Regions from separate parts of the Altericista sp. CCNU0014 genome, predicted to be linked through region 1. Evidence: predicted binding sites of a transcription regulator. Region 1 holds the regulator's gene; the other holds the start of a gene.
The links. The regulator HrcA, encoded in region 1, represses chaperone genes, less so after heat shock. The targets are predictions, from matches to a motif close to TTAGCACTCNNNNNNNNNGAGTGCTAA.

Region 1 (15,480 bases):
CCAAACCCCCATCATGATGAGGGGCAAGGAATTGGCCAGCACCCATAAAATCAGCTCGGCACGGTACTCCACCATATAGGCGTAGTACACCGACAGGAACACCTTAGATTTGTGAAGGATCTGCATCACTCAACGACTCCAGCCTTAAACACGCGACCGATAATTTCTTCAATGGGCGGGTCGGTAACGGTCAGGTCGCAGACGGGTAGGTCGGCCAGGAGTTTTGCGACGGAGCGGGTCAGGTCTTCGCGATGGACGATAAAACAGACTTCTCGCCCGACAATGGATTCAACTTCGCCGTAGGGCGCGAGTTCTGCTTCTAGCATCGTCTGCTTTAGCTCTAGCTTCACTTGGCGGTACGGGGCAAAGCGATCGAGCAAGCCATCCAAAGCCCCGTCGTAGATCAGCTGTCCCTGATGGATCAGCAGAACGCGATCGCACAGAGCCGTAATATCGGCCATGTAGTGGCTGGTCAGCAGAATGGTGGCGTCAAAGCGCTCATTATAGGTCTGCAAAAATTCCCGGACGCTGACTTGGGCGTTGACATCTAGCCCTAAGGTCGGTTCGTCTAAGAACAAGACCTGCGGCTGATGGAGGAGCGCCGCCAAGAGTTCCGCCTTCATCCGCTCCCCCAAGGAGAGCTTGCGCACGGGTTGGGCGAGCTTCTCTTCGAGGGCCAGCATTTCGGTGAGTTCGCCCACGCGTCGTTTGAAATCGCGATCGCCAATGCCGTAGACTGCCGCATTGATCCGCAGAGAATCCATCGCGGGCAAATCCCAGAGCAATTGCTGCTTTTGCCCCATCACCAGGGTGATTTTTTCTAAAAATGCCTTGCTGCGTTTAAAGGGAATATTGTCCGCAACGCGCACTCTCCCGCTAGAGGGATGAATTAATCCCGTCAGCATTTTGAGCGTCGTGGTTTTACCAGCCCCATTGGGGCCGAGAAAGCCCACCACTTCACCGGGCTGGATCTCGAAACTCACGTCCTTAACCGCATTCACGAGCCGATTTTGACGATTGAAGAAATGCGACAGGGTGCCGCGCAGTCCTGGTTCCTTGATAGCAACCGGATAAACCTTAGAGAGACAATCCGCAATAATGATAGACATACTGTCTATGCTAGCCAACTGTCACGCACTCTGGGTGCTACTTTCGGCTGCTTTTACCGCGATCGAGCTGATTTTTATCCGTTGAAGGAGCCGCAAGATCGAGGTTCTCGCGTTTGTGGCTCGGCAGACGAGCGAGCGACGTGCTAGCCTGGATTATTCCCCAATCGCCAGAACACAGATGGAACGGCACCCTCCAAAAACAGACTGTTTTTTAGGCAAATCGCCAGATTGTTTGGTTGGCATAGATTTCGAGGATTTTCCAAAATCGTCATGAATAATGCAGGCTAGGAAGCTTTGCTGAGCCGAGCGCTCAGAAACTCAGCCGTCCCTTCCACAAATGCAATCACCTTGTCGTAGGCCATGCGCGTAGGACCCAAAACGCCTACGCTGCCGACAGGCGTGGTGCCTTTTTGATAAACCGATGAAACCAGCGCGCAGTTTTGGATGGGTTTGAGCGCGTTCTCCGTGCCGATGCGAATCAGCACGGGAGGGCGGTTGCCTTTTTGGGCAGGCGGTACTTGGAACTCCAATCCTTCGTAAATCAGGGGCCAGAGCCGATCTTGCTCCTCTTCCAACATCTGAATGATGGTCTGAGCCTGAGCCAATTCTGAAAACTCAGGCTGGCGCAAAAACTCAGAAACACCGCCAATTAAAATGGGATTGGCAACGGGCAACTGATTCCGCTGACTGAGATCCTGACAAAGCTGCTTCAAAAACGCTGCAAACTTTTGAAATTGGCGGTCTAGCTCCTCCCAATCAATGGAAGCAAGCTCCGATAGCGACTTGCCACACAGGTGATGATTCAGGAAATTCGATAATAGGTGCAGCTCTTGCTCCAATAGCTCGGAGTCTTCAGATTCCCCAAGGTGCGCTGGCAAATCCATAAACACAGAACGGGTTTCGTAGGTATCCGTCACCAAAATGAGCATCACCCGCTGCGGCTCGACCTGCACCAGATGGAGGTGACGAATTGCAGTCGCAAGCGATGACTGAGGCACTGTAATGAGTGCCACGCAGCCGCTGAGGGTCGCTAAGATTTGAGCGGCTTGGCGCAGTAGGGTTTCAAAACTAGCGTGCTCGGATGGAAGGCGTTTGGACAAAAGCTGCTGGATGCGCTCTACCCATTGATCCGAGGGGGTAATGAGCTTATCCACGTAGACGCGATACCCAGAATCAGAAGGAACCCGACCTGCCGACGTGTGGGGCTGATAGAGCAAGCCCTCCTTTTCAAGCACGCCCATGACGTTGCGGATGGTGGCAGAACTGAGGCTAAACTCGTACTCCTTCGCCAGCGCCTGAGAGCCAACAGGTTCTGCGGTTTCAATATAGTAATTAACGGTGGCCCAGAGTACTTTTTGCTGGCGCTCGGTCAGTTGAACGTACATGACTGTATCTCACAGAGACAAGGGGGCTAATAGCGAGGAATAGAAGGATCGACCGCTAGAGAATAGGCATCGATTCCGCCCGCTACATTTTTGACGTTCGTAAAGCCCTGTTGGATCAACCACTGGCACATCTGGGCAGAGCGCATGCCGTGGTGGCACATGACGTAGGTTTCGGCCTGGGGGTCTAGCTGGGCGGGCAGCGTCGCCATCCATTCTGCGGACTGGCTTAGGGGAAAGACTTGAAATCCAGGTAGAGCGGCGATCGCAATTTCCTGCGGCTCGCGGACATCAATGAGCTGAAGCGGGGTATCCGCCGCTGCGATGCGCTGCGCTAAAGTCTCGACCGTAATTTCTGAAAGCGTGCCATCGTAGGACATAAGCGTTTTGAAAGAGATGTTTTTATAATTCAGAGCAAGTTAACACGAATTTAACATTTAGACGGGAAGTCCCGCGCTGTACCTGATAGGGTCAGCGTCGGGATGAAAGGCGCGGCGTTGAGGAGTTCAACCCCTGAACATTTTTGCCCACCGCGCAAACAGTGAAGGGGTTGGCGACGAACCGCCAAAAGTGTAAGGTTGAGGAACACCAACTAATTACAAGGTTTTTCCACCCCTCCTTTTGTGTGTCGAGAAAAATATCACCCTCGAAAACGTAATGGTGACGCGCCAACGCAAGGAAGAAAGGAAAGCTCAAATCAATATTCATAAAGTCGGCGGGAGGTCTATCTCGTGGACTATAAACAAATTGCCTGCGGACGGGGTTCTGAACGGGGATTGTAAATCTCTTGCAATCTAGGAAAGACCGGATGATGTAGGAACTTCTCAAAGTGCGGTGCTCCTTCAGTGGTGGTACATGAGCCGAGAAGCCCGCGCTGTATGCGGAGCATCAGCGTCGGGAGTATGTCACAAGAAATTAAGTGTATTCTGGCATAGCTTCACAGACTTCGCGCTGCCATGCCAGACGAAATCGGTCGATGCGGATAGCGATGGAGGGAACGACCTAGAAATTACCCGATGGGCTATTTTGCGGAGACTGCTCGTCCTGGGCCGATGGTTTGGGGCTGGGCGTTACAGGCGAAGGTACGACATCCGGCGCAGGAGAAGTCTCTGTCATGGACGAAGGCGAAGCACTCTGTGAAGGGGAAGATGCTGGGATGGGTGAAGGTGAAGCACCTCCCTTCGGAGAAGGGAGCGCTGCCGGAGAAGGGATTGCTTTGGAAGCTGGGGGTTGAGGGGGCGGCGCCGGGGGAATATCTGGCTGATTCAGTTGCTTAAAGAGCTTGTGGGCAAGGTTCGCGATCGCCGTTTGGCCGTTAGATTGGCGGTTGACCCAAGCGATCGCCTGCCCCTCAGACCCTCGAACCATCCGCAGCAGCGCGCCCCACACAATAGCGTTGGATTCGGCAGGGGTAATCTTCAGCGCCGTATCGATGCGACTCGACAAGCGACCCGTGTCGGATAGCAGCATTTCGCGGACTTCCGAGCGGGCGGAACGATCGGATTGCAACACATCTAAGGCAGGCGTCCAGGAGCCATTGACCAAGTAGCCCAGAATCCGCTGTACCGTACTGGCCGAGGGTTGATTGGCTTGGGCTTGCGTCACCCTAGCATGGAGCTGAATGGAGTCAAACTGCGCCTGCATCTCTGGGTTCCAGCGGACGAACTTATCTTGTTTGACTTGTTTGAGCTGTGCGAGAGCAGGCGTCCACAATCCACTTTTAGCAAGGGTTAGCGCATCCAGGTAGGCGCGGGCACTCGAGGCTGGCTGCGTCAGGGTAATGGGCCGCAGTTGACGGGCAACGCCATCGGCCATCTTGAGCTGGTAGATCGCGTACTGAGGCTCAATTCCAACGGTTTGGTTCACCACCAGTTCCGGCAAGTTGTCCCCCGTAACCTGCTGCCACTGAGGCACCTCTCCCGACGGGCTGACCCAGTTCAGCATGAGATCCAGGCGTTCGCGACGCGGGTTGAAGTAAAAAATTTGTCCGTAGGTCGCAACGCTGCTGCCCTTGGTCTGGAGTCCGGTCAACCGCAGCCACAGCCCTGGCTCGGGTGCGGGGTTGTAAACCTCAGATTGAGTGAGGGGCAGGGGCTGGCTGGACCCAACGGAAACTGACGGATTTTGGTCCAAGGCCAAGAGATCTGCGCCAGAGGGTCCCTTAACTGCAATGACTTCCGTCAGGCGGAAGTAGGGTTTGCTGAGAACCAACCGAATCAGCCACGGTAATTGTAAAGCGCGATAGATCCGAAGTTGGCGAATGCTCTGGCAGGAGTCGCTACAGCTCGCCCCCTCGGTTTCCTTCGCTAAAATCGGCATTGCAATGTCGTCGGCGGTCTTGACCTCGCCTCCTAGGGCAAATTCGGACTTCAATACAATAGGCTGACCTGCCGCAAACCCCTCTTGGTTCAGCGCGGCTTGGATTCGATCGAGGGTTTGGGGCGTAGAGCGATCGCGCTGGCGGGGATGCGTTGTACCCAATAACTCGCGGTCGACCCAGAATGCCAAATCTGGATTGACGAGGTACTGAAAGCTCAGCCATAGAGCCGCAGCGATCGCCCCAAAGCTGCCCAACAATATCAGCCAGGACAGGCGAAGACCTACCTTGCTAGCGCGAAGGGGAGTAGTGCCAAGAGCGGGAGAACTCGCAACATAGGCAAATGGCTTAGGCTTTCGCGCCTTTCGCCGAAACGGTTGGCGTGAACTCACAAGTTTTACGACGGTCGAATAGGGGGCTACAGACGGCGCTGAAAGTCTTCTAGCAAATCCATCAAATTAACCTGGCACTGCATGGGCAACAGCTCTATGAGCGGCAGTTCCCGCTTCCCTCCGCCCAACGAAACCGTCAAGGCAGAAAGGACCTGCATCACCTGAGACTCTTCAAGGGTTCCAGCCGACAGCAACGGAGCCAGCTGCTTTGCCAAAACCACATCCAAATGGGCGTCGGCAAGATAGAGGTGCCACTTGGCCACGTCAATATAAATATTCTTCCCAATTTCTGAAGCTAAGGCTTCTAAGTCGCTAGCAGAAAGTGCGTTAGTCATGATTAAGTCCGCCCCTTGCGTTCTATGGCGTTTAAATTTGCTCCGGTTTGCGATCTTTTGCGGACGGGTCTTGGGGCTGAGCCGCATCGGCTCCGCTGTAGTCAGCCCATCCAAAAACGTACAGCCCGTGAACGAGCAGCACCGCAACCCACCCCCCAGTCATCCAGAGCGTCCAAGGCCACGTCGCTTCTTTCAGGATCCTAAAAAACCAAGCTCCAGAGTTGACGGCGGCAAACAGCGCGACATGGACGGCAAAATTGATGCGATCTTCTAAGCGCCGAAAGGCAGGATCGCGACGGTCGGGTTCTCGGGGCCAACGAGGAGGCATTTTGTTAAACCTAAAGTGCGGGGTAGTTTACGGTTTCACAACTCTATCCTATAGCTAGACCTTTACAGGCGGGTATCGTTGTTGCAATTCTCGATTGAGTCCGGTACGCCTCGCAGGGGCGCTCGAGGTAAAATCCGAAAGGCGTAGGAAGCCCGCCGCAAGTTTCTGTCCTTTCAGATATTCCATCATGACCATGAAACCCGTTTGGCTGAAATTAAGCAGCGTGCTGCTCCTGGCTGGAGCGCTCTCCTCTTGCAGCAGCACGGCACCTCCCTCGGGCACCTCTGGCGCGACCGGACGACTCCAAGCTATTCTCGGTCGCGCTCAGTTGAAGTGCGGGATCAGCGGAGAGCTGCCCGGCTTTAGCTTTCTTAATACTCAGGGGAAATACTCCGGGCTGGATGTCGATGTATGTCGGGCGATCGCCGCTGCCCTGTTCGACAAACCCGATGCGGTCGAGTACCGTCAGCTCAACGCGAAAGAGCGCTTCACAGCGGTCCAAACCGGAGAGATCGACGTCCTCAGCCGCAATACAACCTGGACGCTCAGCCGGGAGACCGGAAATAAACTTGCATTTGCGCCCGTGGTGTTCTACGACGGGCAGGGCATGATGGTCCGCCAAAACAGCGGCCTCAAGACCCTCAAAGACTTCCAGGGGAAAACCGTTTGCACCCAAACGGGCACGACGAACGAGCAAAACCTATCGGACCAAATGCGCAAATTTGGGGTGCAGTACAAGCCCGTCACGTTTGAAGACGTGAACGCGACCTTTTCGGCTTACGCGCAAGGGCGCTGCGATGGCGTGACATCCGATCGCTCCCAGCTGGTCTCTCGACGCACGAAGCTACCCCAACCCGAACAAAATATTATCCTGCCCGAATTGCTCTCCCAGGAGCCCTTAGCCCCAGCCGTAAACAGCGGAGATATGCAATGGGCGGCGGCGGTGCGGTGGGTGGTATATGCCCTCATAGAAGGCGAGTCCTTAGGCATTACGTCTCAGAACATCGGTCAGTTTGCCAACTCTACGGATCCGGTCATCCGCCGCTTTTTAGGACTAGAAGGGGAGCTGGGCAAAGGACTGGGATTGCCCAAAGATTTTGCCGCGCGCGCCATCAAGCACGTCGGAAACTATGGCGAAATTTACGAGCGCAACCTCGGCTCCAAAACGCCGCTCAAACTGGAGCGGGGTCCCAACAAGCTATCTACCCAGGGCGGATTGATGTTCTCACCTCCCTTTCGATAGCGGCGAAAGACTGGAACGCCCTGTGGGGACGCGAGGCCGGGATGCCTTGTAGGGGCGCGAGGCCTTGCGCCGCCCCTACGAAATGTTTGCTATCCCTGTAATTTTTCAATCAGGAGCTGGTTGGCGAGCTTGGGATCGGCTCGCCCTCCCGTTTTCTTCATGAGCTGCCCCACAAAAAAGCCCTGAAGCTTTGTTTTGCCGCTGCGATATTGCTCTAGCTCGCTGGGATGGGCGACAAGAAGCTCGTCGATAAAGGCCTCTAGCACAGAAGGATCCGAAATTTGGGTCAGTCCCTTGCGCTCGATCAGTTCCTTTGGCGAGCCGCCCTGGGCCAACAGCTCTGGCAGTAAGTCTTTCGCAATTTTGGAGCTGATGGTATTGCTTTCGATCGCGTTCAGGAGTTCCGCGAAGGCTTGAGGCGTGAGGGCAATATCGGCGATCGTCCGTTTCTCGCTATTGAGGTACCCGGTAATATCGCTCATGAGCCAATTGGCCGCCTGCTTGGCCGGAGCGCCCGCAGCCAAGCCAGCCTCAAAATATTCGGCAACCGCGCGATCGTCCGTAAGGATGCGCGCATCGTAGGGAGACAGCCCCAAATCTTCTTCGTAGCGATGGCGCTTTTGGGCGGGAAGCTCGGGCAACTCGGCCTTCCACTGCGCCAGTTGGGCCGGAGTGACTTCAATGGGGGTCAGGTCTGGCTCTGGGAAGTAGCGATAGTCGCTGGCCCCTTCTTTGGTCCGCATGCTGATGGTGCGTTGAGTGCCCTCTTCCCAAAGGCGAGTTTCTTGAACGATGATGCCACCGGATTCGAGAATCTCGATTTGGCGGTCGATTTCGTAGTCGATCGCCCGTCCGATGGCGTTGAAGGAGTTCATATTCTTGATCTCGACCTTCGTGCCAAACTTCTCGCGACCGACTGGCCGCACGGAAATATTGACATCGCAGCGCAGCGATCCCTCCTGCATGTTGCCATCGCACACGCCCATGTAGCGCAGGATGCGTCGCAGCTCTTGGGCGTATTCAGCAGCCTCTTGGCCCGAGCGGATGTCCGGTTCGGATACGATTTCCGCCAAGGGAACGCCCGTGCGATTGTAGTCCACCAAGGAAAATGCCGAGCCGGAAAGCCGTTCGCTGCCACCATGCACGAGCTTGCCCGCATCTTCTTCCATGTGCAAGCGGGTGATCCCGATGCGCTTGCGGACGGGTTGACCGCGATCGTCGACCAGCTCGATTTCGAGCCAGCCGTGCTCTGCAATGGGAAGGTCGTACTGAGAAACCTGATAGTTTTTGGGCAGGTCGGGATAAAAATATTGCTTGCGGTCGAACTTGCTGTAGTCTGCAATTTTGCAGTTCAGCGCCGTCCCAGCCTTAACGGCGTACTCTAAAACCGTCTTGTTGAGAACGGGCAGCACGCCAGGCATGCCCATGCAGACGGGACAGACATTGTGATTGGGCTGCACCCCAAATTCCGTGGAGCAGTTGCAGAAAATTTTAGTAGCCGTACTGAGCTGACAATGGGTTTCTAACCCAATGATGGCTTCGTATTTAGTTTTGACAGGAGCCTCGGTAACCATGCCTTAAGTGCTTGCCATTGCGGAGGATCGGACTTCCATTGTAATCGGTTGCGCTGCACTCGGAAACGGGCAGCTACAGCCAGATCGATCGAGGTAGCCGAGAACCGCACCCCCCTCTTCTGGAATATTCGACCCTTAAATTCCTTCTAAAGAAGCAAATAAATCGAACGCAGCTAAACCATTGTCAGTAAACTTATTGATTTGCTGCAGATCGGATGCCAGCACCTGGGTCATGGTTTCAACGGTGCCGTAGTTGAATAGTTTTGGCACATTCCACGTTTTTTTCATCTTCAAGATCTCCCATTAACACGAATTCGATCAGCATAGTGCAAACCCTTAAGAAAGGAAATGCCTCGAGCGCATTTAACCCATTTTTTTGGGATTTTGACTTAAATTTTAGCAATTAAATCTGCCCCGCTCCGTCAGACGTCAAGGCGATTCTTGCAAAATCTGTCGGTCGATGAGCCGATCGATCAATCCTGTCAGTTCCAGAGATAGGTTGCTGGTGGGGTACTGCTGGGATAATTGGGCGATCGCCGCGTCCATCCCTTCCGAGTGCAGGATGGCGCGCCAAAAGACCGCCGCCTTGCCCGACAAACCAAAGGTTTCGCCTGCAGACAGGTCTCCGATTAAAATTCGACCGTCGAGTTCGCCAAAAACAATGCGATCGGTCGGTTGCAGCCATCCCCGTACGGTCGGTTGGATCTGAACGGGCAAAGGTTCCCCCTCATGCGGACGGTTTTTGAGACAGAGTGCGGGCGGCAAAATATGCCAGCTTTTCTCTAAAGCAGCCGTCACGGGGTTCCACAGCAAGTGGTCGGGTTCGTTCCACGGAAAGCAAAGGTAGTCTGGCAGACCGAGCCAGTAGCGATGCCCTGCCAGACGGGCTTGACTTTGAGCCTGCCAGGCCGCATAGTCAGGCCCCATTGCGTCGGGACCGCAGTCGTGTAAATCTCGACCGCTGAGACAATGAAGCACCCTTGGCTCGCGGGCGATGAGGGTCTGTCGGAAGTCTGGATGGGCGTAAAGGGGGGCAAAAATGAGGTCTTGCTGGGGATATTGCTGAAGCACGCGGTAAAATCGAGAGCCGCTCAGGGCGCAATCGTCTACGACGACTAAGGGCGCGTCGCAGGCGTACGGGGCGTGCAATTGCTCCGAACGCAGGTCAAGGATGTAGGACAGCATCCCCAATACGATCGGTCCGCCCCTCGGAACGCCATAAAATTGAAATTGCCCCAAAGCTTTTTTGCCGAAGGCCCGCTGCAATTGCTCCGCAAGCAGCTCGCAGGCGGAGATCGCCTCGGCATAAGACACGTAATGGAGTCGCTCGCAGGCTCGATCGAGCAAAGGAGCCTGAAGGCCGATCTGTCCGAGGACTTTAGCAGAAAACGTACCCAGAAGGGCTAAAACTGGCGCAGGATGGGCGCGAACGATACAAATGCCCTGGGATACGTCTTGCCAGAGGGGATGAATGGCGACAGCCTGAGCCACATGGTGGAGCGATTGCTCGACTGTTGCCAGCCCTAGCTGCTGCCCGTAGCGGGCCAGTGCGTCCTTTGCAAAGGGAATAGGGCAACAGCGATAGGTCATGAATGAGGGTAGCCCGCAGCAACCGAAGTTAAAGGTTTGTTAAATTTGTTAAATAAGATTCGATAAAGTCAATGAGCTGGGGCAGTTGCTCTAGGGAGCGCGGTCGTTGGAGGTAGGCCATCGGAACTGCTTTCGCAAGGCAGCTGCACTGATGAAAATGCTGGAGTCGAAAAGTCGGGTCGGTCAAGATTTTGGTTGCCCGCGAGTGCTGGATCAGCTCGGGAAAAGCTTTGGCTCGCGGGAGCGGGTGAATCCGGTTGACCTCCCCAGCTTGCAGGACGAAGAGATGCTTTAAGGGGACTGGTCCCCGATCGAACCGACTTTCCAATCGCTGAATTTGCTTGTGGCTGAGGGAGTGCAGTTGCAGTTCGTCGCTCCCGGAACCGATCGCCGCCATGGCATCGGGCAAAAGCTTAACTTCGGGAAAGCTGGGAATGACTTGAGGGCTGGAGGCATCCAAGCCAATTGCCATCACGTCGTCGGTAATGAGCCGATAGCCTTGCCGATGGAAAGCAGAGGCCAAGGTGGACTTGCCCCACCCAGAGCCGCCCAGAAAGGCGATCGCCGCTTCATCGCCGCGAGCGACGCAACTTGCATGGAGCACCAAGGCCCCCCGCTGTCGCAGCACGAACGCCATGGCCGCACCCAAAACATAGGCCCGCAGCACTGCCCGATCGGTCTCGGCTGGCGCGTCGATCGTGACTTCGCAGCCGTCGCGAATCAGGAGTTTTACCCCCAGCGGCAAGTCGATCGAAATCCGATTGCCTCGCTCGGGTTCCGTTACGGCCTGACCAAGAGACCCAAACCGAACCACGATATCTGGCGTGCCAGCATCCAGAACGGGTTGTGCTAGAGGCAACTCCGACTGAATCAGCAAACCGTAGGCAAAAGATGTATGCATCCCAAATCAAAAAAGACCGAACTGCTCCAGACAGTAAATAGGAACTCGCCCAAAAGTCAACCATTGCCAGGTCGATTTCCCCGCTTGAGGCGATATAGCCCTACGAGAGCATGTTAAGACGTTTGTAAATAGCCCGCTTTGAGCAGTAAGGATTTGATTAAGCAGTGCGTCCTAAGCAAAATCCGTAGTGCTATACAACCGGGCGCAGCACAGCGCTAAGTCTCAATTTCCTCTAGGTCCGGAGTTCTTATTCTTTAAGGATGCCCTGTTGCGGCGCCAAAAGTAGATCTTTATCGCGTCGTTTTCGGTTGAGTTTAGTCCCAATTGCCGACCACGGTGTAGCCAGACCAAAAATAGGGATGTATTAATGATGCATCTTGACCGGTCCGACCTAAGGCAGGCAGCGCAATAGGGGGTTGGTTGGGCGCAGAAATCTGCCCGTTGCGGACGCTGACTTCCCCGCGCAGCATGCGCAGTTGCGCTTGCCGCAGGGCATCCGCTTTCGTGGGAGAACTTTGTAACGCCCCGTAAAATCCCGTCATCAGACCGACCGTACCTTCGTCATCCACGGCCCAGAGACTGGCGATCGCCGAAGGGACCCCTGCATTAATGGCGGTTCCCGCGAAGCCCAGCTCCGCTTCTTTATTACCCAACGCCGTTTGACAGGCGCTCAGCACCAAAAGTTGGAGGGGCGGTAAAGCACTTTTCCACTGAAGGTCATCGGCAACTTTACGAATTTGGGAAAGGGGGAGTCGGGCGTTCCAGAACTGAATGTAGGAGTTGTCCGCCTGCCCGGCGTTAAAAACCGCATGGGTTGCTAAGTGCAGCACGCCAAAGCGCTGCTGGAGATACATCGCCTTCAGGTTAGAGAGCGTCGAATCTTCATCTAAGGTATTGCGGCTCGGACCGGACCAAAACTGTCCCGTGATGGCCGCAATTTCGACCGAGACGGCGGGAAGGGCCGCTAAACCTTCCGTACTTTTGGCAATGCCCATCGCCAACATCGGCTGCTGTTTGAGTGCCAGCGATCGATTGGTATTGGTCAATCCAAAACTTGGAATCAGGGCGCTGCTATACTTTTCGACTAAAAACTGGGTGCCGTCGTGGAGCGCGGCGATGGGAATGGTTCGCAGACCGTCATCCATTGAAAATAGCAGCGTATCGATGCCCTGGGCTTTAAGCTGCGGTTCGAGGGGCGCGACAATCCAGCGATAGAGCTCCTCGGAAGTCTCGCGATATTTCGGATTATCTAGCTTGGTCGGATCGCTGACGGCTTTGCGAAAATCCTTTGCAGCATCCAGCACGTCATCTCGAGAAACCTCCGGCAGCACTTCCCGAATCACGGGAGGGGTCGATGCGGCCTGCGCCATCATCGCTGGAGACAGGTGTAGGGAGGCGATCGCCATCGGTCGCGCTTGCCCCAAGGTGGCGCTGGATGGCAGGACCAGCAGGAGATGAGTTTGCTTTTTCAGCGCGACGGCATAGAGCACGGCTGGTTTTTTGCCCGTTTCTCGCGCAATTTGACCGAGCCGTTGCGAAATCTGCTCCGCCGTAGGGGCTTGATTCCCCACGGGCATTTCTAGATATTCGCTAAATTCCGTCAGTTGGAGTGATTCAAATTCGCGAACGGCTTCGGCAGGAGTGGCTTCTTGAAATCGTTTTTCAAAGGCTTCGCGCTTGGAGAGCGGCTTGGGAGCGCGGGGGGAGGGGCGGGAAAAGAAATCGAGGTCGAGCAAAGAAGGTCCCTGGCGTCGTCGGGGGTAATCGGAAGAATCACCTCGATCGGGCGTTTGCCGTCCTCCAGAGGGATTGTTACTGCCAGAGCCGAAATTAAACTGGGCGTCGGTCGCTGGCATCGGCCAAACCAGGGCGACTAATCCAGCACAACAAAGCAAGTTGAAGATCCGTACTCGCATCGGTCGGCCTCTCGATCGCACAGAAAAATAATTGAATACCTTTAGTGTAAGATTTCCGCATCCTTTCCTCAGCGATCTGCGTCACTGGAAGAGCGTGTTGGCAATACATCTTCATGCAACGCGACAAAGTCGCCCGTTCTGCCTCAAAACATTTGCACCTTGGAGCAAAACCTGCTAACTTTCCTCGCAGGTTTCGCTACGGGCGGGACGCTTTCGACATACACTGATCTCGACTTCCACAGATTACACTTACTGCGATCGCATTTTTTGCCATGATAGGTCTCAAAAATTGGAAACGTTGGGCGATCTTCGGCCTCTTAGGACTGTGTTTGAGCTGGCTGATAAGTTGCGGCAACAGTCCCCCGGAAACAGGGAAAGCTAAGGATCCGGAGGGCAAAGCCACCATCGAATTTTGGACGATGCAGCTTCAGCCTAAGTTCACTGACTATTTCAACGGCCTGATCGCGGCCTTCGAGAAAGAAAATCCGGCGATCGCCGTGCGGTGGGTCGACGTCCCTTGGACTGCAATGCAAAGCAAAATTCTAGCGGCAGTCTCGTCTAAAACAGCCCCAGATGTCGTCAACCTCAACCCAGACTTTGCGGCGCAACTGGCCGGACGCAATGCTTGGCTCGATCTGACGGACAAGGTAGCCCCCGAAGTCCAAAGCGAGTACCTGCCCAACATCTGGAAAGCGAGCACCCTCAACGGCAAAACCTTCGGTATTCCCTGGTATCTCACCTCGCGAATTGCCATTTACAACAGCGATCTCTTTCAAAAAGCGGGTATTGCTGCCCCGCCCAAAACCTACGCCGAACTGGCAACGGTGGCAAAAACCATGAAAGAGAAAACGGGCAAGTACGCCTTTTTCGTAACCGCTGCGCCCGGCGACTCTGGAGAAATTCTAGAATCTCTCGTGCAGATGGGCGTCAAACTCATCGATGCCCAAGGGCGAGCTGCGTTCAATACCCCAGAAGGAAAAGCTGCGTTTCAATACTGGGCTGACCTATACCAGCAAAAGCTGCTGCCGCCGGAAATGACGACCGAGGGGCACCGCCATAGCGTGGAGCTATACCAGTCAGGCCAGACGGCATTGATGTCTTCAAGTCCCGAATTTTTGGGCAACATTGCCACCGATGCGCCGGATATTGCCAAAGTGTCCGTAGCCGCTCCGCAAATTACCGGATCTACGGGCAAGAAAAACGTGGCGGTGATGAACGTCGTCGTTCCCAAAGATACCAACAAGCCCGATGCAGCCGTAAAATTCGCGCTATTTTTGACCAATCCTGAGAATCAGTTGAGCTTTGCTAAGGCTGCCAATGTATTGCCCTCAACAACGGCCTCTCTAAAAGATCCTTATTTCAACAAGGTGGCCGCAGATGCGACCCCCATCGATAAGGCGAGAGCCGTCAGCGCGGGGCAAATGAAGGCAGCGGAGGTGCTGATTCCGACGATCAAGGACATTAAATCCCTGCAAAAAATTCTCTACGAAAATTTACAGGCCGTCATGCTACAGCAAAAAACGACGGAGCAAGCGCTAAAGGAGGCAGAGCAAGCCTGGAATCAAGAATATGCCTCTAACTAGGGCTTGCCGAACAAGCATAGACCCCAGAGATTTCAGACCCTTCAGCGCGACTAGGGGTTGAACTGCGCGCGGAAAAAGGCAAAAAATAGTCAAACCCCTTTGCTTTCCCCCGTCGCGGCCTTCCCCTGCCATAATGGGAGCCATTGCCCATCACCCCAGAGCGCCATGCATCGTCTTGCTACCATCCCCGGCGGCTGGAATCCCGCCGCCGATGGCGTGATTTTTGTAGAACAGCAGCCCGCGCCCATTGCAGTCATCACCGCAGCAGATACCGACATCCAAACCCTGGCAGCGGCAGCAGCACAACTGCCAGAGAATTTCCCAGCAGTACGCGTGGTGAACTTGCTTCAGCTTCAGCAGCAGTTAACCATCGATACCTACGCCGAAGATGTCCTCAAACACGCGCAGATTATCATCGTGCGCCTCATTGGCGGGCAGGCGTACTGGAGCTATGGACTAGAGGTCGTGAAAGAAACGGCCCAACAAACCGGGGCAACGCTGATCGTCCTGCCTGGCGATGAGCGACCCGACCCCACGCTGGCGAGCCATTCCACCGCAGCGCTGAACGTAGTCAATCGAGTTTGGCAGTATTTCATCGAGGCAGGGGTCGAGAATTATCAAAACCTGCTGAAGTTTGTGGCCGCGCAGTTTTTAGACCATCCTATTGCCTATCGAACCCCACAACCTGTCCCCCGCGTCGGCATCTACGGCGTCAACCTCGACCTCAGCCAACCCCTCAGCTCTGGGGCAGGCATCCTCTTTTACCGCGCGCACTACCTCTCAGGCAATACGGCGGCGATCGATGCCCTC
Region 2 (15,480 bases), 410 kb from region 1:
CAATACCTACAGCATCCAGTTGGCCGATAACCTGCCCGATCGAGAGATGTTCGACAGTTACTTTGGCGTTCTGAGTCCCTTGGCGATGAAGTTCTATCTCTATCAGTACAAGCACGTCAAAATTGACTCTATTTCCTAGGGGTGTAAGGCCTTACACCCCAATAACACGGTATCCGCTTTTCTGGCGATCGCCTTATTCCTCTTCTTCGAAATCGCTGTTGCTTTCTTCGTAGGGCACGGTATAGCCCTCGGACCACTCCGCTCCCTCGCTTTGGATGTCTTCGTCAGAGGCTTCCGAGCCGCCGCCCACCACCGCTAAGTCGATTTGCTGGCGGTAGTAGTCCACGCTCTTGATTTCTACCTCCACGCGATCGCCGAGACGATACTGCTGGCGATTTTTGCGCCCGATGAGCGTCTGCTGGCGCGCGCGATATTCGTACCAGTCGTCTTTGAGGGAGCTGACGTGGACTAACCCTTCCACCAACAGCGTTTCTAAGCGTACGAAGAACCCGTAGGACTGAATCCCCGTAATGACGCCCTGGTAAATTTCGCCCGTGCGTTGCTGCATCTGCTTGGTTTTTTTGAGTCCTAAGAAGTCTTGCTCTGCTTGGCGGATGAGCTGCATTTGTTCGTTGAGGGGCGATACTACCTCCGCTAGGGCGCTTTCAATCTCGCGCTGTTGCTCTGGAGGCAATACGTTCCAGCTAATTTGGCCGTGACAGGCACTGTGGCGCAAATTGACCTGTTCTTTAGAACGGGCGCTCTTGCGATCGCGACCGTGGGTCAATGCCGTACTCAAAATCCGCAGGTTCAGCAGGTCGGCGTAGCGATTGAGGGGCGAGGTAAACTGTCCGTAGTCGCGGACGTAGGCCAGCCCAAAGTGAGGTCCGGATTGGAGGCTGTAGTCCACTGGCTCTAGGGTTTCGGCCAGCAGCTCGAATAAAATAGGAGCTGTGTCGAGGGGCAATATTTTTTCGGCAAACTTTTGAAAATCCTGAGGGAGAACGGTATTTTCTTGGGTCAGAGTCATGGCCAAGCCGGAATTTTCCAGCAACTTCAGAAAATCCTGAAGCTTTTGAGCGTCCGGGGAGGCTTGCACCTGAAACAACGCCGGAACGCCTAACGCCTGAAGGTGAGTGGTGAGTAAATAGTTCGCTAAAATTAACGCTTCTGCAACCGTCTGTCGCCCTGTGGCAGGCAGCGCGTCGGCAATGACGCCAAAGCGACCGTCATCGCCAAACATGCGGGGGTGAACTTCTGGCATCATGACTAACTCGAAGTCGCCGCGCTCGTGACGTCGAGCGCGCAGTTGTTGGGCAACCTCCTGAAATCGATCGACCCAGTCGTAGAGGTCTGTGAGGTCTGCAATATTAGAATTTGGGGTGGGGTCGTGGTGTCGCTGGGCGATCGCCTGAAGCTGTTCGTAGCTAATTTGGCGATCGACCTGCACTACGCTAGGCTGCACTTCAAACGCCATCACATCGCCCGTCGGACTGAGGGTAATGAGGACGGATAAGGCCAGACGCTCTTGCTCGGTCACTAAAGCACCCACTCGTTCTGCAACAGCGGCTGGAAAAATGGGAACCAGGGTATCGGCCAGCCCAATGGTGGTCCCCCGTCGCTTGGCCTCTTGGTCTAGGGGGGAGTCTGTGCTGACAAAGGACTGGATGTCGGCGATGTGAACGCCCAACCGCCAAGTCCCGTCTTTGTTGGTTTCTAAAGACAGAGCATGGTCGAGACTGGCCAGACCGATGCTGGCATCGCCCACGGCCACTGTAAACAGCTTCTGAAAAGCTGCTCGACTTTTTTGATCGGCCTTGCGGAGCTTGACGGGTAAGGCTTGGGCTGCCTGCTCGACCGACTCGCTAAAACGGCGCGGCAGGTCGTATTTGCAAAAGACCAGTTCCGTATCGGCGGCGGATTGAGCATCGCTGCCCAATACTTGGTTAATGCGGCCCAAGGGCAACTGCGCGCCTAAGGGATAGCGCAACACCTCGACGTGGACCAAATGATCTGCGGCTTCCTCTAGGGAAGGGCTGGAATCTTGCTGGAGTAGCTCGATTTCAAACAGCAACCGATCGTCTAGGGGCACGGCACGGTAGCTCCCTGCATCAGTGCGCCGCACGTGGGCGATCACCGAGGGATTGGATCGCTCTAAAATCAGCCGCACTTCCCCTTCCGGGCTGCGCCGTCGCCGTCCTTCCTTCGTCACCTTCACGAGGACGCGATCGCCATTCCAAGCGGAATGCAACTGGCTCTCGCGAATATAGATATCCTCTGTTTCCTCTCCTTCCTGGATGGCAAAGCAAAATCCCTTGCTCGAGCAGCGCAGCTTCCCCTCGACCACCCCCTCTTCAGCCACGCGCCGATACTTCCCGCGCTCCTTTGCCAAAATCCCGATTTTCTCTAAAGCATTTAGTGCAATTTCTAGCTGCTGAAGACCTTCCGGGCGATCGCACTCTAGCTTTTTCTCCAAGGCCTTAGGCGCAACTAACTTGTCTTCTGCAAAGCTCGACAGTAGGGCACTAATTGAAAATTCCATGTATCGTTAGATCCTTAAAAATGTCTTGCAGGGGCAATAGGCCATCTTTTTCCCAAGCAGCGTTATGGGAGATCGAACCCTATAGCGGGTATGAAGCCTATCTCTGACTGGATTTCCCATGCGAAAAGATGGGAAGAAACGAAAAGTCTGTCGGAGATAGCCGCTGAGTCGAGCATTGTCGCAGCACTCTGAATCTAAAACTGTTAGCCGTGAGCGACGGGTACGGCAAAAGTCGTTCCAATTGACGGGCCAGTTACCAGAACAGGGGCCGTCAGCGAAATAATGGGCGCAAGAGCGACATTGACTTGGCAAATCCCGTCGTACAAGGGGCTTTGCGGCGTTACGGCCTCTCTTTTGACCCTAGAATCCAGAGTGCGAGGCGCTTCACAACCCTCGCGACCCAATACCCCTATAGTTCCCTACAGCGGCTCAACTGTCAAATATTTGAGGTTGAAAAGGACGCTCTACCGCTTTCCCGTCACGATGTAAGAGGTCCGTCTGCCAATATTGGTGGAATGATCGGCCATGCGCTCTAGGGCGCGAATGGCTAGGGTTAGCAATAACATCGGCTCGACCGAACCTCGGACGTTGGTTTCCTGGGCCAGGGTTTCGTAAACCTTCGCGTAGCAGGCATCTACTTCATCGTCTTTCAGTTTCAGCCGTTCGCCAGATTCTGCATCTAGCTCGGTGAGGGCGCTGAGGCTCATAGAAAGCATCGTCCGACAGATGTTAGACATGTTTTCGATTTCGCCGATGTAGGGCAGCGGGGGATAGGGCAGTAACTTGAGGGCCACTTCCCCTAATTCTTCAGCGTAGTCGCCGATGCGCTCTAGGTCTCGGACCAACTGCATAATAGCGCCAATGAGCCGGAGGTCGTTGGCCACTGGAGACTGAAGTGCCAAGAGTTTGAGTCCGTTGGTTTCGATCTGGTGATAGTAAAAATCGACTTGGCGATCGTGCTGCTTGAGCGCGTCGACAGCAGACAAGTCTCGATGAAACAGTGCCTGATGGGACAGCCAGCAGGAATGTTCGACTAAGGCACCCATGCGCAATACGTCGTCTTGAATTTCTTGAAGCTGTCGCTCGAATTGAACGCGAATCGATTTTGTCACTGTTTGATTCATGAAGATTTAAAGGTTTATAAGTATAATTTCGTTTGAAAAAGAAAATTAAAAAAAGGTCGATTTATTGGTGATTTTATTGCATTGAAGTAGGAAAGAAAGAGTTGGGCAGGCTCTGCGATAGGTTTCGGAATACAGTTTAAGTAAGGTTTAATGCGAGGTTATGCATGTACGGCGGCGGTTAAATCGACCCATTTAAACTGTAGGCTATGTCAAAAACTTTGGCGGAGTAGTGCGCGATAATACTAAAGTCTTCATCCATTTAGGATAGCAATTCCTTCGCTTGTCTAATTCCTTCCCTTGCCTGAGCCGATGTCCAATTATATGGGTTAATAGCAGGTGAGCTTTTTGTAGAATCGCTTTATCGACACGCCATGCCATCACCGATCGCGACAGACCTTGTTAATATGGCTCCGGATCCTCTTTCTCTAGTGATTTTAGGCGGAGGAGTATGGGGTTCGACCCTCGCATCTTTGGGGCGCGCGAAAGGTCATCGAGTTCGGGTCTGGTCCCGCCGGGGAGAGCTTGCTCTGGAGGATGCGATCGCCCCGCATCAAGGGTCTGTCCCTGCGATCGTTATCGCGATCGCCATGCAGGGAGTGCAGGACCTGGCGACTCGCCTCCAGGCGCTGCCGCTGTCTCCCGCAACCATCTTGGTCAGCGCGACCAAAGGGTTAGATCCTCAAACGTGGCAAACCCCTTCCCAAATCTGGCATGCCGCGTTTCCACACAATCCAATGGTCGTGCTGTCTGGGCCAAACCTTTCCAAGGAAATCGATCGCGGGTTGCCCACCGCGACGGTCGCGGCCAGCGAAGATGGATCTGCCGCTACTGCGGTGCAAAATCTGTTTGCCTCGGAAAACTTTCGGGTATATACCAACACGGATCGGCTGGGAACAGAACTGGGCGGGACGCTCAAGAACGTAGTGGCGATCGCCGTGGGGGTTTGCGACGGGCTCCAACTGGGGCAAAATGCGCGAGCGGCGTTAATTACGCGAGCGTTGCCGGAAATCGTTCAGGTGGGGACGCTCCTGGGCGGGCGAGTGGAGACGTTTTACGGGTTATCGGGGCTGGGGGATTTACTGGCCACCTGCACCAGCCCCCTGAGTCGCAACTATCAGGTAGGCTACCAGTTGGCTCAGGGCAAAGCCCTCGACGAGATTTTAGCCCACCTCCAAGGCACTGCCGAGGGGGTCAATACGGCCCACGTGCTGATCCAACTGGCCGAGCAGCGACAAATTTCGGTGCCCATCGCGCAGCAGGTGCATCGCTTGCTCAACGGACAAATTACGCCCCAAGAAGCCGTCGAAGCGCTGATGGAGCGTCGCCTCAAGTCGGAAGTGCCCCGCGCCTGATGCCCGTGCCTTTTGCCGCTAGGTTGAGATTGCGGAAAAGTTGCGATCGCGAAGTCTCCAATCCGCTTCTGTCAACTTTGCTGACGGTTTGCTGACGCTGTCAAGCTCGACCCCTATACTAAAAAGGTGAAGCAAGAAAGCTTCCCTGGCAGATCGAACAGCCAAATACCAACTCAAGTTCAAAGAGGATACGTGCTGTTGATAATTCCATCTGTCTCGTTCTCGAAGAGTAGCGTTCGGCAACCTGGCAATCTTACCCTTACTGCACCCATGGGAGTCTCTTTCAGGTAGCTCTAAGGTGACCTGAAATCTCCAATTAGTTGAGAAAGATTAAGGGGTGAAGGTTTAGCCGATCTGGCCGAGCGCTATTCTAATTGAATCCTTTTAGCCGATTTAGGCAAAAGCTCTGGGAGAGGCCGCGACCTTTCTCGGAGCTTTGAATTTTAAAAACTCGTCCCCGATCGCGCAGCACCTGACGTTTTCGCAGCCATTTTTGCCCATAATGAGTTCGGTAAGCGTTTGACGGGAGGGAAAGAATGGCAAGAACACCGAGCGAATTTGCGGTACACGTTCTCATGGAAGGGGGCCACCGCGAAGAGGTTCGCTTTGCGACGATTCAGGAGTTTCAGCATTGGTACAGCAACGAACTGGTGCCGAGAACGGACTCTAAGGAGTTTATCAATCTACCGATGAAGACCGTGCAAGGCGAATACATGGTGATTCGTCCTTCTAGCATTTTGGCCCTGCGAGTGGAACCCGTCTTTACGTCCAGCGTCGAACACTATTAAGATGAGTTCGGTCTGGGCTGCCGAGCGCGGCAGTAGGGCCGATGAGTTGTGTTTGGCGTGTGAGGCGCGTAATGGCGAAGCGGATTTCTAGAATTGCACTGACGGCAGCATTATGGGGACAGGCTGCGGTTGCGATGCCCTTGCTGGCAGCGCCAGTCCCTCTCCGCCCGCTCAGTTCCGCGCAGATGCCGTTTCAGCTGGGGCCGGACACACAGCTTTGGCAGCATCCATCTGGGGGGAAGGGCGATCGCCAAAATCTCCTCAAGGCGGTGGATCGCAGCCTGCGCTATATCGATACTGGTGCAGCTCGGGCGGCCTATCGAAACTATGCCGTGCCCGGCATTACGCAGGATCGAGTTCGCAGAAGTTTGCTCCGATTCCGGCAGTTGTTGCAAACTTCCGCCTCAGCCAAGGCCCTCTCTGAAGCGGTCCAACGAGAGTTTGCAATTTATCAATCCATCGGCAAAGATGGCAACGGTACCGTCGATTTTACGGGCTATTACGAGGCCACCTACCGGGCCAGTACCGTTCCGACCGCAGAATATCGCTACCCCATCTATCGACAGCCCCAAGATTTTGCCAGTTGGCCCCAGCCCCATCCCACCCGGCTCCAACTGGAGGGAGCTGACGGACTTCAAGGGCATCGCGGGCGACTGCGAGGACAGGAACTGGCTTGGCTGCGCGATCGCCTGGAGGCTTATCTCGTCCAAGTTCAAGGTTCGGCAAGGCTGACCTTAACCAATGGCAAAATAATGACCGTCGGTGTTGCTAGCAAGACGAACTACCCCTACGTCAGCATTGGCAAAGAACTCGTCAAGGCGGGAAAAGTGAAACAGGAAGACTTGTCCTTGCCCTTTCTCCGCCAATATTTTCAGACCCATCCCAACGAGCTGGACGCGTACATTCCGCGCAACAATCGGTTTATTTTCTTTTCCCAAACCTATGGCGCACCTGCAATGGGGAGCTTAGGCGTCCCCGTAACTCCCGAGCGCTCCATTGCCACCGATAAAGCCCTGATGCCGCCAGGCGCGTTAGCCGTTCTTCAAACTCGCCTGCCGTACTACAACGGACAGAAAACCCTCGAATTTCGCGACGCAACCCACTTTGCCTTAGATCAGGACACCGGGGGCGCAATCAAAACTCCGGGGCGAGTCGATATATTTATGGGGACGGGTGCCAAAGCCAAAGAAAAAGCAGGCGTAGTTAATACACCCGGTCAACTCTATTACTTACTGCTGAAACGCTGAGGAAACGCTCACATCCGCAGGCCAGCTGGAGAGCGTTGAGGGAAATAACCGTAAGCCCTAGGTTCTTCCTCTATCTCTAAAGCTTGAAATTGCTCGTACAGTGCTTGAGCTGCCACATTTTCTTCGTCGCAGGGGTCTTCATCGATAATCTCTTGGCGAATCCACCCCTGAATGTTAGTTTGGAGCAGCTGTATCCATGTAGATGTCTGGTTTTGGTGCGGCTTAAAGGGTTGGTTTGAAAGCATGGCTAGTCACTAAAGGGAAGAGGGGAACAGCAGGCCACCGTGACAGCTTAGAGTAAGCAACGTAAAACCTGTGACGGAAACAGAAATGGAGGTGTATGCATCTTGGATATCTAAAGTTCAATCGGTACCCATCAATTCATCCCCATCGAATACATTGAAGAATGTATTGATAGATGTGTTTAGAAATACATGCTTTAGATACTTATATAGTGCCTGCTTTTCTCTTGCCTGTTCCCTGAATTTCACGAAGATGAACATTGCTTTATATATCTTCATGAAGAGTAAGTCAACGTTACCCCTTTAAAAGGGATTGTGTGCTCGATCTAGAGCAACCGATCGCCTGTTCGGGTATCGAAGGCGATCGCTTGTTCTAAATCGGGTCTGATGGCGAGACGCTCGCCGGGAGCGGGGGAAAGGTTGCCCTGGGTGACTAGATTGAGCGTCTGACTGGGTTCTGAGGTTAAAAAAGCTCGGATGAGGGTTTCTCGGCCCAAGGGTTCGACGACTTCAACGGTTACGGAAAGGGTTCCTTCGCTTAGGTCTGGCTCGACTTGTATAAATTCGGGACGGATGCCGATATCGACAGTTTGATTTTGAGTGCTGTTGAGAGCGGTTTGAAGGCGAGGGGGGCAAGGAATGCTGCGATCTTTTAAGTGAAACATGCCGTTTTGATAGGTGGCATGCAATAGATTCATGGCTGGATTGCCCAAGAAGGTGGCGACCATCCGGTTGGCGGGCGTTTGATAAATTTGCTGGGGGGTGCCAATTTGCTGAATCCGACCTTGCGACAGCACGACGATGCGGTCGGCAAGGGTCATGGCTTCGGTTTGGTCGTGGGTGACGTAGAGGGTGGTGATGCCGACTTGCTGGTGCAGGCGCTTGAGTTCGACGCGGGTATCGTCTCGCAGTTGGGCATCTAGGTTGGATAGGGGTTCGTCTAACAGAAACACCTGCGGCTGTCGGGCGATCGCCCGGCCTAGGGCCACCCGCTGCTGTTGCCCGCCGGAGAGTTGTTTGGGTTTGCGCGCGAGCAAATGGGAGAGTTCCAGCGCTTCGGCGACAGTGGCTACTCGCTGTTGAACTTTGGCGGCTTCGACGCGGCGCATTTTGAGGCCGAAGGCCAAGTTTTCGGCGACGGTCATGTGGGGGTAGAGGGCATAGTTCTGGAAAACCATGGCCACATCGCGATCGCGGGCGGGGCGATCGTTGACGTTTTGGTCGGCGATGTAGATTTCGCCGGAGGTGGGAAAGTCAAGTCCTGCGACCATGCGTAAAATGGTGGATTTACCGCAGCCCGACGGCCCAACCAGCACCCAAAATTCGCCATCGGGTACTTCAAAGCTGATATTTTCAACGGCGGCAACTGCGCTGAATCGACGGGCGATTTGGTGGAGGCGGACTTTTGCCATTGAATTTTGTCCGAGAAACGAATCCTGTCAAAACTTTACCGCAGTGGACTCAGCTTTTTTGTCCCCGCAGGTAATCGATAAACTGGCGAGCGGTACGCCCAGACCGCACGTTATGGCGAACGGTCCACTGGAGGGCTTGGTGGGTCAAGGTTTCGTCTGGCAAATCGATTCGAGCTCGTTGGGCGAGATGGCGCACGATTTTGAGGTAGGTGTTTTGGTCGGCGGGTTCGAAGGTGAGGGTGAGGCCAAAGCGATCGCTCAGGGAAAGCTTTTCCTGTACGGTGTCCCAGGCGTGAACTTCGTCGGCGCTGCTGGGTCGCGGGCGATCGTCAAAAAATTCGCGAATCAGGTGGCGGCGGTTGGAGGTGGCGTAGACGGCGACGTTGGCGGGGCGGGCTGTGAGATTGCCTTCTAAGACGACTTTGAGGGCTTTATAGCTGTTTTCTTCGTCTTCAAAGGACAGGTCGTCAATAAAGATAATAAATTTCAGGACGGAGGAGCGGATTTGCTCGATGACGTCTGGCAAGTGCATCATATCGGCTTTATTGAGCTCGATCAGTCGCAAGCCGCGATCGCCGTACTCGGTCATGAGCGCTTTGATGAGGGCGGATTTGCCGGAGCCGCGACTGCCGTAGAGCAGGACGTTGAGGGCCGTGTGGCCTGCCAAGAGCGCTTCGGTATTTTGCTTGAGGGCGGTTTGCTGCCAGTCGTAGCCAACGAGGTCGGTTAACTGAATCTGTTCTGGGTTGCCGATGCCTTCTAGTGTGCCGTTGCGCCACCGCAGGGCTTTAGCGGTGGCAAAGCGTCCGATGCCGTATTGTTGGTAGTGTTTGGCGAGGGCGGGTAGGGTTTCAGCCCATGTTAGGGTCGCAAAGAAGGGCGATCGCTCTAAGTCTTTGGGTTCTAGAGTTTGTACCATCGGCAGTTCGGGCATTGCCAAGGTAGAGAGGGCGGCTTGAATGAGGCTAGGACCTGCGATCGCCCAGCGCTGGAGCAGATTGAGGTCGTGACTGGCAGCCTGAGTTAGCCCCGGCGGCAATTCTGCTAGGGGTCGAAGCTGTGCTTGTCGTGCAAACGGATTGTCGGCACTCAGGATTTTGGCTTCGATCCAATCCAGCCAACCGGAGGCGGTTTTAGAAACGGCATAAAACCAACGGCTATAGGCCTGTAGAATTGCTGCTTTGCTAGTTTCTGGCTGTGCCAATAGAGCTAGAAGGTTGAGGTAAGTCTGGCTGAGGTCGTCGTCTATGAGGTCTCGATACACTAAAAGCGCAGCAGCTTGAGTGGAGAGTTGCTGGAGTTTGATCGCTGCTGCTTCAGTGTTGGACAAACCGCTCACCTTGATGTTAGAAAACTTTTCCTTTTCTTAGGATAAGTGCTTCTCGTTGCTTGACGTAGCGTCCCAAAAATTGCTGAATGTGCTAGGGGGTGTTACGGTTATTGCGCTTAGCCTTTGTAGGGCGATCGCGGGTACAATCGTAGAGGTGGGTGACGGCGAGTTTCAGTCCCTGTAAGGGGTTTAGCTTTTTTGAGACATCCTTCGCCTTCGGCGCAATCCTCTCCGTCAGCTCAGCCCCAACCCTGACCTACCGAGTCCAGACGATAGCTCTGTCCAAAGCCCAAGCGATCGCCACAAGCGCGATGCAGTTGCTGGGCAAAACGCTTGGGCTTTGGACAGAGCAACGGCCAGATGCCGCCCTGAAGGTAGGTTAATCAGCTCATATTGCGAATAATTTGATTGTTCGTTTGCGAAGTTTTGAACATAATGTTGGACAACATATCCATCTGCAAGTTTCGCTGGTTCATCTTATTCTGCAAGCTCAACATGTCGAGCGTATTACCGCCAACCACGCAATCAAGCTGATCGTCGCTAAGCTCATCAGAAATAGATTCAAGGTCTTGATGCTGTAGTACTTTCTCTGAACGAGAGGTTGAATTTTGGTCTTGTCGAAACATGATGTAAGCCTCAATTTAAGATGGGGTGAAACCAACAAAACAATTATGATTCTCTGCCCCAAATCTCTCTGTGATCTCACGCACTTCTAATCGGTAATTCTTTATATTTTATTTTGATGAGCAATGACCAGTTGTAGCGTGACCCAACAAAGACTCTACATGTCTCAGGGTTTTTGCTAGGGGAATGGTTATTTGTTGAGTACGTTGGTCACAAAATTTCAACCTCTATAAGGGTTTTAGCCTTTTTGAGACGGCCTCCTCCCCTACCTCTGTTTCCGCAGCCTTTCGGTTTCAATCCCTGTAAGGTTTTATCCTTTTTGAGACTGTAGCGAACTTCAGCGGTCAAAAGCATCCTTGCCAAAAATCCACCTCCACAGTCGCGCGCGACACCAAGAAAATAGGATTTCCCCGCACTTGCGCTTCCCTTAAAAATAACGCGCGATCGCCACCCAAGCATTCAAAACCTCCGCCACCGTCCAAGCCTGAGCAATACAACCGCGCGGCATCATCGGCGCATCTCCATCAAAAATCTCGCTGAGGCTACCCACTCCGCAGGCGACGAGATGATTCGCCATCGGTTCTAGCAACTCAAGCGCCTGCGTCGGATTCCTATAGACGCGCAAGTGAGCCTGCACAAATGGACCCAACAACCACCCCCAGACCGTCCCCTGATGGTAAGCACCATCGCGCTGAAGGGGGTTGCCGCCGTAGTGCCCCTGGTATTGGGGGCTATCGGGAGACAGCGATCGCAGTCCGTGACTCGTCAGCAATTTCCGCCCGCACGCCTCCACGATCGCGCGCTGCTGTTCTGCGGTCAACAGCGGGGAAGAAGTAGCCTTCGGTAAGATGACCGCAAAGAGTTGGTTGGGGCGGAGCGAATCATCATCGCCCTCAGGCCCGTCTAGCACGTCGCAGCAATAGCCGAGCGCCGGGTTCCAGAACCGACTGAAATGGGTTTGGGTCCGGTTGGCGATCGCCTCATAGTCCCCGTAGGGTTGGCCCACTCGACGCGCAAAAGTTGCCATTACGCGCAGAGCATTGTACCAGAGGACATTCACTTCAACAGGCTTGCCAATTCGCGGCGTAACCACCCAATCGCCGACCTTGGCATCCATCCAGGTCAACTGCACGCCTGATTCGCCCGCATAGAGCAGACCGTCATTGGCATCGAGATGGATATTGTAGCGAGTACCGCGTCGATGCCAGTCAATAATGTCGGCCAAAATTGGAAACAGCTCGCGCAGCAAGTCATCATCTTCCGTCGCGGCGTAATAGGCGCGGATCGCCTCAAAATACCAAAGCGTCGCATCGACCGTATTGTATTCAGGAATCTCCCCCGTATCGGGGAAGCGATTGGGCAACATTCCCCGATCGACATACCGGGCAAACGTTCGCAGAATAGAACGAGCAATTTCCGGTCGCCCGGTGGCCAGCGTCAAACCGGGCAGGGCGATCGCCGTATCCCGCCCCCAGTCTCCAAACCAGTGATAGCCAGCAACGATCGTTTTACCCTCAGGGTCGTCGGCAACCGTCCGATCGACGATAAAACAATCCGCTGCCAGAACCAAGCGATCGATCCAATCGGGCGCAGTGCCGTCCGCGGGCGGACGATTTGCGTTCCAAAGCCCGAGCAACAGTCGTTCGCGATCGTGTTTGGCTTCGAGCGCCCCTGTTCCGTTGAGGCTGGCGTTGGCGTCAGTACTGGCCACCAAAGTCAGCGATTCTCCTGGCGTCAGAATCGTATCAAAAGTGGCGGCATGGAAATGGTCCTCGCGATCGGTCAACCCCCGATACCGCTCTACTGCTAAATCGAATCCTCTGTACCAATCGCGGGCAGGCGAGATCCGCTCGGCATTGCTGAGGAGATAGAACGGGACTGCGCCTGGAAAGGCAGTCATGCAAAGACCTTCCTCAATCGGCTCGACGCTCATCTGCCAAGCGTCTGCGCGAGTGTCTCCATGATAGTCGCGGTAGTTGACCAATGCTTTGAGGGAGAGCGTTAGGGGCTGCGTGGCGCGCAGGAGCGCGTACTGGACGTAGGTAGTATTGCTTCCCTGTCGCATCCATACCCGTTTTTCTAAGAGGGCATCGGCACAGGCGAACCGCCAGACGGGCACCGTTCCTTCCAGGTAAAAGCGCTCCATCTGTCGATATCCCTGCGGTTCGACGAGCCCACTGGCCCAGCGATTGGCAGACAGGGGGTAGCGTCGCTCGTCGTACAGTGCGGTTTCGTCCAGCTTGGCCAGCAGCAAGGTACGGCCTAAAGGCGGATTGAGCGCTGCTACTAGCAAGCCGTGGTAGCGACGGGTCAGTAAACCAGAAATTGTGCCCGAAGCGTAACCGCCAATTCCGTTGGTCACCAACCATTCTCTGGCTTCAGCGCTGCTGAGTTCTCCGCAAATGTCTCGCCCAAATTCAATAGCCATAGCGCGTTACCTGTATGAGCGATCGCTGAGGCTCGTCCGCAAGGTCCAACGTAATGCAAACGAACGTTAAAACTTTGCATGGTCGTCCGATCTGACGGTCAATATGCCGATTTTTAGCAGTAGACCGTAATATCCTCTCCACAGCGATCGACGAGATAAGATAAAGACTTAAATCGAAGCCCGACGATCTGCTCGTAGAGTGGATTCAGTTTGCACAATGGCGGGATATGGAGAACTGTATGCCCCAATATTTTAATATCTCGCGCAAAGGGACAGTAGGCAGGAATGATTTTGCATAAAAATCTAGCGATATTAGGATTTTGAATTTCAATCGATTCTAGTCGCTGGCGAATTGAATCGAGTAAACTCGCGTTCGTTTGACCTCGATCTAAGCGTTGCATGACCACACCCTCCCTGACGATTGACCTAATTTAAGAATGTTCTAAACTTTAAATATTGAGTGCTTTTATAAACGTATTTCTGTATGTTTTTACTGTAGTGAAAACAACCTACAAAAGAATGAGTATTGTCTGAGTGAAGGGATAGCTTTTGCTTAAAAAAGACCCGAGCCAGAATCGGTCGACCGAAAAGACCGGACATTGTTGCCCTCAAAGGGTGAATGCTAGCTCGATGGCCCTGAAATAAGCGGCAAAAAAAATCTGCAAGGCTCGATTCACGCTCATCGCAGCCTTGCAGAATAGTTGTATGGCTTTTGTAAGGTCGTTCGAAGTCAGGCAAGAGTCTTGAAACGGTTCCTCCAAATAGCCGTCGAAGGTCACCCCAGCCGAGCTCGATCGGGCTGGGATGGGGTCTATAGTTTGGGCGTTGCAGCAGATGGAACGATCCCTAACGAAGCCGATGGCTTTGCTCCAATGGTTTTGGCTTTCGTTGCTGCCGTCTGGAGCTTGGGCACATCCGCGACCGAGTGATTCACAATCGTAAACAGGGGATTGGACAGAATGCCCGACAGAGAAGTCGTAATCAGCGCAAAAATAATGCCCACTTGCAATGGCCGCATTCCAAAAGGTTGCCAGTTGATGACCGGATAGTTCTCGATCGATTCCGACATTTCGTTGGATTCCTTCACGACCATCATCTTGACAACGCGGATGTAGTAGTAAATGGACACCACGCTCGTCACTAGACCTAACAAAACCAGACCGTAGGCTCCCGCCTGCCAACCAGCCCAGAAAATGTAAAGTTTGCCAAAGAATCCAGCAAGAGGCGGGATGCCCCCCAAGGACAGCAGGCAAATGCTTAAAGCCAGGGTCAGCAACGGATCTTTTTGGTAGAGACCCGCATATTCGCTAATGCGATCGGTCCCCGTTCGCAGTGCAAATAGAATGACGCAGGCAAAGGCCCCCAGGTTCATAAACAGATAAATCAACAGGTAAAATACCATGCTGGAATAACCCGCTTCCGTGCCGACCACCATCCCAATCATGATGAACCCGGCTTGGCCGATGGAAGAATAGGCCAACATCCGTTTCATGCTGGTTTGGGCGATCGCCACTACGTTCCCCAGCACCATGCTGAGAATGGCTAAGGCCGTAAAGATAAAGCGCCACTCCTCTACCACCGCTGGAAAGGCATCCGTCAACAGCCGAATCGCAAGGGCAAAGCCTGCTGCTTTAGAGCCGACGGATAAAAAGGCTACGACAGGAGTGGGGGATCCTTCATAGACATCTGGCGTCCATTGGTGAAAGGGCACTGCCGCAATCTTGAAGCTGACACCGGCAATGACAAACACGAGGGAAATGAGCAGTCCCAAGGAATTTTCGGTCCCGTTTCCCAGGGCTACCGCGATCCCCGACAAGTGGGTTTGACCGCCGGATAGCCCGTAGAGTAGGGAGAGCCCGTACAAAAAGATGGCCGAGCTAGAAGCTCCAATCAGCAGGTATTTTAGCGCCGCCTCGTTAGAGCGCGGGTCTCGCTTCATGTAGCCCGTCATCAGGTAAGAAGCAATACTGAGCGTCTCTAGAGATACAAAAATCATGACCAGCTCTTCCGCACCGGAGAGGAACATGCCCCCCACCGTTGCCGCTAGCAGGATACTCATGAACTCGCCGAGGTCGCTGCCCGCTTGGTCTACATAGCGGATCGACATTAAAATCGTAACGGCAGCCGACAGTGCAATGATGCCGCGAAAGACAATGCTGAGATTGTCGGCATTGAAGCTTCCTAAAAAGGCGATGGTATCGGGCCGATCCCACTGCATGTAGAGCAGACCCACCGCAGTGAGGAGTCCGGCGATCGCCACGTAGGGGGTCCATTTTGCCGAAGCGCGCCCTAAAATTAAATCGCCGATCAGAACGACCAGCAGCGTAATTGTAACGACGCTCTCAGGCAGAATTGCGAAAGCATTGAGCTGACTTCCGAGGTTGGCAAAGT

Region 2: a site for HrcA is predicted at 2,723-2,749, ahead of R6H26_RS01955 (ribonuclease R family protein). Genes of this name have one in related genera too.

What each region holds. Positions count from the first base shown of each region.
Region 1 is NZ_CP137338.1:5,768,230-5,783,709, reverse strand. Features, by position in the region: gene R6H26_RS27435 (ABC transporter permease) at 1-126, opposite strand, end outside; gene R6H26_RS27430 (ATP-binding cassette domain-containing protein) at 126-1,109, opposite strand; gene hrcA (heat-inducible transcriptional repressor HrcA) at 1,394-2,494, opposite strand; gene R6H26_RS27420 (rhodanese-like domain-containing protein) at 2,521-2,871, opposite strand; gene R6H26_RS27415 (hypothetical protein) at 3,494-5,200, opposite strand; gene R6H26_RS27410 (DUF3181 family protein) at 5,227-5,535, opposite strand; gene R6H26_RS27405 (2TM domain-containing protein) at 5,567-5,863, opposite strand; gene R6H26_RS27400 (amino acid ABC transporter substrate-binding protein) at 6,051-7,106, shown strand; gene gatB (Asp-tRNA(Asn)/Glu-tRNA(Gln) amidotransferase subunit GatB) at 7,196-8,680, opposite strand; gene R6H26_RS27390 (lasso peptide) at 8,816-8,968, opposite strand; gene R6H26_RS27385 (hypothetical protein) at 9,110-10,270, opposite strand; gene R6H26_RS27380 (hypothetical protein) at 10,299-11,171, opposite strand; gene R6H26_RS27375 (CHAT domain-containing protein) at 11,486-13,087, opposite strand; gene R6H26_RS27370 (ABC transporter substrate-binding protein) at 13,360-14,670, shown strand; gene cobN (cobaltochelatase subunit CobN) at 14,836-15,480, shown strand, end outside.
Region 2 is NZ_CP137338.1:388,395-403,874, forward strand. Features, by position in the region: gene R6H26_RS01950 (hypothetical protein) at 1-139, shown strand, start outside; gene R6H26_RS01955 (ribonuclease R family protein) at 194-2,542, opposite strand; gene phoU (phosphate signaling complex protein PhoU) at 3,007-3,666, opposite strand; gene R6H26_RS01965 (NAD(P)H-dependent glycerol-3-phosphate dehydrogenase) at 4,071-5,018, shown strand; gene R6H26_RS01970 (hypothetical protein) at 5,555-5,806, shown strand; gene R6H26_RS01975 (murein transglycosylase A) at 5,878-7,053, shown strand; gene R6H26_RS01980 (hypothetical protein) at 7,062-7,298, opposite strand; gene R6H26_RS01985 (ABC transporter ATP-binding protein) at 7,622-8,707, opposite strand; gene R6H26_RS01990 (ATP-binding protein) at 8,757-10,046, opposite strand; gene R6H26_RS01995 (hypothetical protein) at 10,196-10,420, shown strand; gene R6H26_RS02000 (hypothetical protein) at 10,421-10,663, opposite strand; gene R6H26_RS02005 (amylo-alpha-1,6-glucosidase) at 11,089-13,089, opposite strand; gene R6H26_RS02010 (Mo-dependent nitrogenase C-terminal domain-containing protein) at 13,203-13,490, opposite strand; gene R6H26_RS02015 (NAD(P)H-quinone oxidoreductase subunit N) at 13,901-15,480, opposite strand, start outside.